Regions from separate parts of the Streptomyces sp. NBC_01485 genome, predicted to be linked through region 1. Evidence: riboswitches for the same ligand, from Rfam matches in the RefSeq annotation. Region 1 holds a riboswitch; the other holds the start of a gene.
The links. Region 1 has a riboswitch for glycine ahead of gcvT (glycine cleavage system aminomethyltransferase GcvT). Riboswitches for the same ligand answer to the same signal wherever they lie in the genome.
Positions count from the first base shown of each region.

Region 2: it holds a riboswitch for glycine, as region 1 does, so the genes downstream of both, gcvP (aminomethyl-transferring glycine dehydrogenase) here and gcvT (glycine cleavage system aminomethyltransferase GcvT) in region 1, are expected to answer to the same signal.

Region 1 is NZ_CP109435.1:6,649,221-6,652,618, reverse strand. Features, by position in the region: gene OG352_RS30210 (enhanced serine sensitivity protein SseB) at 87-896, opposite strand; gene OG352_RS30205 (AAA family ATPase) at 987-1,670, opposite strand; glycine riboswitch at 1,911-2,024, shown strand; glycine riboswitch at 2,025-2,142, shown strand; gene gcvT (glycine cleavage system aminomethyltransferase GcvT) at 2,180-3,301, shown strand.
Region 2 is NZ_CP109435.1:1,428,631-1,432,028, reverse strand. Features, by position in the region: gene OG352_RS06715 (DNA polymerase IV) at 1-529, shown strand, start outside; gene OG352_RS06710 (nucleotidyltransferase domain-containing protein) at 628-1,089, shown strand; gene OG352_RS06705 (PRC-barrel domain-containing protein) at 1,106-1,477, opposite strand; glycine riboswitch at 1,590-1,685, shown strand; gene gcvP (aminomethyl-transferring glycine dehydrogenase) at 1,871-3,398, shown strand, end outside.

The DNA of each region.
Region 1 (3,398 bases):
TCGGTTGTGCCTTGTCGCGCCCCGCGGCGGAGCCGCAAAAGGACACAGCCCCGCGCCCCTGAGGATGCTGCCCCTGGCGGAGTTTGCTAGTAGCCGTTCGTGTAGAAGGGGCGGACCCTGTCCCTCATCCATTCGCCCACCGGGTCCTGGGTGACGTCCAGGAGGAGCAGGTTGACCGGCCAGGGGGGTGGGGTCCGGTTCAGGGCCCTGCCCAGGGCCTCCAGGGGGATCGCGCGCAGGTCGCCCTCCCACTGGTGGGAGAGTTCGACGCCGACGAACATCACCGGGTCCGCCGTCTCGATCGCGGCGAGGCAGCGGCGGGCCGTGCGGACCACGCCCGTGGCCTCGAACTCGGCCGAGGCCGCGGCCAGGAAGTCCACCGGGTCGTCCTGCCAGTCGGGCTCGTAGAGGCGGACCCGGCCGCCGCTCGAGGGGCCGTCCAGCAGGGTGCGGCCAGCCCGGCACAGCTCGGCCACGGCGGGCGGCGGCAGCGGGATGCCGACCGTGCCCTCGGGGTTCACCAGGATCCCCACCTGCGGGGGCAGCCCACGGGCGAACTCCACGGCCGGTGCGATCGTGAACGACATGTGCGAGCCGGCGACCTGGCGGAACTGCTCCTCGGAGCTGAAGACCGGCACGTAGACCTGGCCGTCGAGCTCCAGCGTGGGCAGGTCGAGGGGGCCGCTGTGCGGGCCGCCGCCGCCCGGGAGCGGCACCCAGACGAAGCTGCGGCCGAGCACCTCGACGATCCGGCCGCCGGCTCCGGGCACGCCGAGGGAGACGGAGAGCACCTCCTCCAGCTCGTTGCCGGGCCATCCGCCGTGCGAATGGGGGTGCGCCTGCGCCGGGAAGTCCGCGGAGAAGTCCGCCGGGAAGTCCGCCGGGGGGAAGTCCATCTGCCTACCGCCTGCTAAGAACTGCTCACTTCACTCTGCTGTGGCTGAAGGCTAGCGGGTGCCGGGGACAGTCCCCGAGCCTGCGGGCCCTCAGCCCGTGAAACCGATCCGGCGCAGTGTGTCGGCCGCGGCGCGGTCGAGCAGGACCGCCGAGCCGCAGCCCTCGGGCAGCCGGCCCTTCTCCACCGAGCGCAGCAGCCGGGAGGCGGCGTGGCGGTGGCGCAGGAACGCGTACCGGGAGACGCCCCGGCCGCGCTCGCGCTGGCCCTCCAGGGCGGTGTCGGCGCCGACGTCGAGCAGGAGCAGGTGGAGGGTGCCGCCGCGGCGGCGGGCCTCGCGGGCCAGCCAGTCGCGCACCCAGGTCTGCGTACCGCAGTCGTGCACGACGACGCCCTCGCCGCCGCGCAGGGCGCGGTGCAGTCCGGCGTAGTGGGCGAGGCGGACGAGGGGGCGGTAGAGGGCGTAGGGCAGGAAGCGCGGCGCGCGGGCGTCCCAGCGGTCGCGGGTGTCCTGGGAGTCGATGCGGACGCCGTTGACGGCCCGCTTCATGAGCGTGGACTTGCCGCTGCCGGGCAGGCCGGTGACCACGACCAGATCACGGGGGCCGAAGAGCAGGCCGTGCGGGCTGCGGCCGGCCCGCTCCCGCAGGTCGCGGACGACGGGCTCGGGCTGCGCGCCGCACGCCTCCCGGATCGGGGCACCGGGCTGCGCGGGCAGCGCCAGTCCCGAGCCGGTCGCGAATGCGGTGGTCCTCGCCGTGGTCGTCCTGTTCACCGTGATCGTCCTCCCCTGGGGTCAGGTAAGTCCTCATCCCCACCGAGCGTAAAGAGAAGGTAATGCGTCGCGCCTCGCGATTTCGTGCGCGTACCGACACAGGCCGGTTACAGATGCGGGCAGGCCGGTTACGGGTGGGGCGGGATGATTACGGATGGGGGCGGGCCGGTTACGGATCTGGCCTGCCGCGATCGGGGCGGCCCGTGCAATGATGGCCGCGCCAACTGCATACCGGCCGTTCGAATCCGCGCGGGAGAGTCCTCAGCATCAGCAGCTTCGCTTGGCTGCGCTGGGGCGCCGAAGGAGCAAGTCCCTCCCTTGAATCTCTCAGGTCCCCGTTACCGCGCGGGCGAGGCACATCTGAAAAGCGGGTCACCCTCCGGTGGCTCCACCCAAGGTGCAAGTCATGACCGACCCCGTCGCACGGGCTGTCATGACGAACCTCTCAGGTTCCGATGACAGATGGGGAGGAACGACCTCGCCGTCATGCCTTGGGAGACGACCGTCCGATGAGCAGTAACACCCCACTCCGTCACACCGCCCTCGATGCCCTGCATCGTGCGCTCGGCGCGACCATGACCGACTTCGCCGGCTGGGACATGCCCCTGCGCTACGGCTCCGAGCGCGACGAGCACAACGCCGTCCGCACGCGGGCCGGGCTCTTCGACCTCTCGCACATGGGCGAGATCACGGTGACCGGTCCGCAGGCGGCCGCCCTCCTGAACTTCGCGCTCGTCGGCAACCTGGCGGCCGTCGGAGTGGGCCGCGCCCGCTACACCATGATCTGCGACGGGGACGGCGGCATCCTCGACGACCTGATCGTGTACCGGCTCGCCGACGCGGAGTTCATGGTCGTCGCCAACGCCTCCAACGCGCAGGTCGTGCTGGACGCCCTGGTGGAGCGGTCCGCCGGCTTCGACGCCGAGGTGCGCGACGACCGTGACGCCTACGCCCTGATCGCCGTCCAGGGACCCGAGGCCCCGGGCATCCTGGCCTCGCTCACCGACGCCGACCTCGTCGGCCTGAAGTACTACGCCGGTCTGCCCGGAAGCGTCGCCGGTGTCCCCGCGCTCATCGCGCGCACCGGCTACACCGGCGAGGACGGCTTCGAACTGTTCGTGAAGCCGGAGCACGCCGTCGAGCTGTGGCAGGCGCTGACCGAGGCGGGCGAGGGCGTCGGTCTGGTCGCGTGCGGGCTGTCCTGCCGGGACACGCTGCGCCTGGAGGCGGGCATGCCGCTGTACGGGCACGAGCTGAGCACCTCCCTCACCCCCTTCGACGCCGGGCTCGGCCGGGTGGTGAAGTTCGAGAAGGAGGGCGACTTCGTGGGACGCGAGGCGCTCACCGCGGCGGCCTCCCGGGCCGAGGAGAAGCCCCCGCGCGTCCTCGTCGGCCTGGTCGCCGAGGGCCGTCGCGTCCCGCGCGCGGGGTACGAGGTCGTCGCGGGCGGCGCGGTGATCGGCGAGATCACCTCCGGCGCCCCCTCCCCCACCCTCGGCAAGCCGATCGCGATGGCGTACGTCGACGCGGCCCACGCCGCGCCGGGAACCCCGGGCGTCGGTGTGGACATCCGGGGCGCCCACGAGCCGTACGAGGTCGTGGCACTGCCCTTCTACAAGCGCCGGAAGTAGACCCGGAAGTAGACACTGGAGCCGGAGTCACGGCCCGGAGTCACGGCCAGAAGTGGACACTGGTCCGGAGTCACGGTCCGGAGTCACGGACCGAAGT
Region 2 (3,398 bases), 5.2 Mb from region 1:
CCTGCGCGGGCCCACGGACGATCAGGCGGTGATCCGGGAAGCGGCGGCCCGGTTGCTGGACTCCGTGGACACGACAGGTGGGGTGCGGCTGCTCGGGGTGGGTGTCAGCGGCCTGGCGGACTTCACACAGGAGGACCTGTTCGCGCAGGCGGCGGAGGCTGTGGAGGCGGCGGCGGTGGAGCGGGAGGACGGGCCCGGTGAGGAACTCGCGGACGAGTCTGTCGGCGAGGCGGCGGTGCCGGTGGAGCACGAGTGGCGACCGGGACACGACGTGCGGCATGCCGTGCTCGGCCACGGGTGGGTGCAGGGCAGCGGGTTGGGCCGGGTCACCGTGCGGTTCGAGACGCCAGAGTCGGGGCCGGGACGGGTGCGGACGTTCCGGACCGAGGATCCGGAACTGGAACCGGCGGATCCGCTGCCGCTGGTTCGGCGAAGACCTGAGGAGGGCGGCGAGGCGGCGGTCGGGACGGTCGGGGCGCAGGACGTGGATTCAGGGTCGTCGGCGGCAGGGTCCGGGAACTCTCGGTGAGTCGGATCAGTTACACAGAGTGAAGCGGCTCGAAGTGTGGGGTGAGTCGGAGTGGTGGCGGTGTTCCGTGAGGGCGCCTGTGAGGGATGGGGAGCTGTATGAAACTGCACGGAGGCCGGTTCGCGGATCCGGCCGGGGTGTCGCCGGAGCGTGAGGCCGAGATGCGGCAGGTGGTGGATCGGGTCACTCGGTGGTCCGCGAATCGGAGCGACGTGGTCGGGCTGCTCCTCGTCGGGTCCTGTGCGCGTGGGGTCGCGCGTCCCGACTCGGACGTCGATCTCGTGCTGTTGTCGACGGCCCCTGCCCGCTACGGCGACGACGACGCCTGGACGCGCGAGTTGCCCATGGGGGAGCTGGTCCGCGTCCAGGAGTGGGGGGCCATCACCGAACGGCGGTATGTCACCGCCTCCGGTCTGGAGGTCGAGGTGGGCGTCGGTTCTACCGACTGGGCGCGGACCGGTCCGGTCGACGCGGGCACACGGAGAGTCGTCATGGACGGCGCCCGGCCGCTGTACGACCCTGCCGGGATTCTCGGGGCGCTGATACGGGCCTGTGGCTGAGCTGGATCAGAGGGCCTCAGCTCTCGTCCGTGCCCGCCAGTCGGCCGAAGTCGTGGTCGGGGAGCGGAGGCGGGGCGGCCACGTCGAGGCTGTAGTGGTGGTAGAGCTGGAGTTCCTGCTCCGGGGAGAGGTGGCGGCCCACACCGAAGTCCGGGGCGTCCTTGATCAGGGCCCGGTCGAAGGGGATGTGCAGGGTGCCCTCGACCAGCTCGCTGGGCTCCAGGGGGACGAAGGCGTCGCGGGAGAACAGGCCGGTGCGTATGGCCGCCCACTCCGGCACGCCGGTGGCGTCGTCGAGGTAGACCTCGTCGACGGTGCCGATCTTCGTGCCGTTGCGGTCGAACGCCTTGCGGCCGATCAGGTTGCGCGGATCGATGTCGGTCTGCACGGGCCCTCCACTTGGTCGCAACTCATCCGTAAGCACTACAAAAGAGCACATTGGGACGGGCGGCCACTCGAGAGAGTGACGTTGACCTCGCTGGTACTCTGACAACGGCTGCTGACCCCGTGCGGGAGAGTCCTCCGGACATCACCGGAGGCGCCGAAGGAGCAAATCCTCCCCGGAATCTCTCAGGCCCACGTACCGCACGGACGAGGTCACTCTGGAAAGCAGAGCGGGTTGCCGACGGCGTCGACGGCTCCCGCTCTCACCGACGGTGAAAGCCGGCTGCCCTCGGGCGGCCGGTGAAGCTCTCAGGTTGAGATGACAGAGGGGGAGGCCGTCCGGGTACCCGCGCCGTGGTGACCCTCGAAGGTCGTGTCAGACCAGGAGGCCTCCGTAATGACAGCCCATCGCATTCCACTCTCCGAGCTCGAACAGGGAATCCCCTTCGAGCAGCGCCACATCGGGCCCGACCACGAGGCGCGGGCCAAGATGCTCGCGCAGGTCGGCTACGGCTCCCTCGACGAGCTCACCGCCGCCGCCGTCCCGGATGTGATCAAGAACGCCGACGCGCTGGACCTGCCCGGCGCGCGCACCGAGGCCGAGGTGCTGGCCGAGCTGCGCTCGCTGGCCGATCGCAACCAGGTGCTCGACTCGATGATCGGGCTCGGGTACTACGGGACGTTCACGCCGCCCGTCATCCTGCGCAACGTCATGGAGAACCCGGCCTGGTACACGGCCTACACGCCGTACCAGCCGGAGATCTCGCAGGGCCGGCTCGAGGCGCTGCTGAACTTCCAGACCATGGTCGCCGACCTGACCGGGCTGCCGACCTCGGGCGCTTCGCTGCTCGACGAGGGCACGGCCGCCGCCGAGGCGATGGCGCTGTCCCGGCGGATGGGGAAGAACAAGAAGGGCCTCTTCCTCGTCGACGCGGACGCGCTGCCGCAGACCATCGCCGTGATCGAGACCCGCGCCGAGCCGACCGGCTTGGAGGTCGTCGTCGCCGACCTGAGCGGCGGGATTCCGGCGGAGCTCGCCGAGCGCGAGATCAACGGCGTGCTCGTGCAGTACCCCGGCGCCTCCGGTGCCGTACGCGACCTCAAGCCGCTGATCGACCAGGCGCACGGGCTCGGCGCGCTCGTCACGGTCGCCGCGGACCTGCTCGCGCTGACGCTGCTGAAGTCGCCCGGTGAGCTGGGGGCGGACATCGCGGTCGGGACGACGCAGCGATTCGGGGTGCCGATGGGCTTCGGCGGGCCGCACGCCGGCTACATGGCCGTGCACGAGAAGTTCGCGCGCAGCCTGCCCGGGCGGCTCGTGGGGGTGTCCGTCGACGCTGACGGGCAAAGGGCCTACCGGCTCGCACTGCAGACGCGTGAGCAGCACATCCGGCGCGAGAAGGCCACCAGCAACATCTGCACGGCGCAGGTGCTGCTGGCGGTGATGGCGGGGATGTACGCCGTCTATCACGGGCCGGACGGGCTGCGGGCGATCGCCCTGCGCACGCACCGGTACGCGGCGATCCTCGCCGCCGGGCTCGCGGCCGGCGGCGTCGAGGTCGTGCACGGGTCGTACTTCGACACGCTGACCGTGCGGGTAACGGCGAAGGCCGCCGAGGTCGTCGCCGCGGCGCGGGAGGAGCACGGGGTCAACCTGTACCTCGTCGACGCCGACCAGGTGTCGATCGCCTGCGACGAGACGACCGCCCGGGCTCAGATGGCCGCCGTCTGGGCCGCCTTCGGGGTGGACGGCGACATCGAGTCGCTCGACGCGGCCACCGGCGACTCCCTGCCCGCCGGGCTGCGGCGGTCCGACACCATCCTGACGCACCCCGTCTTCCACCGGCACCGCTCCGAGACCGCGATGCTGCGCTACCTGCGCAGGCTCGCCGACCGGGACTACGCGCTGGACCGGGGCATGATCC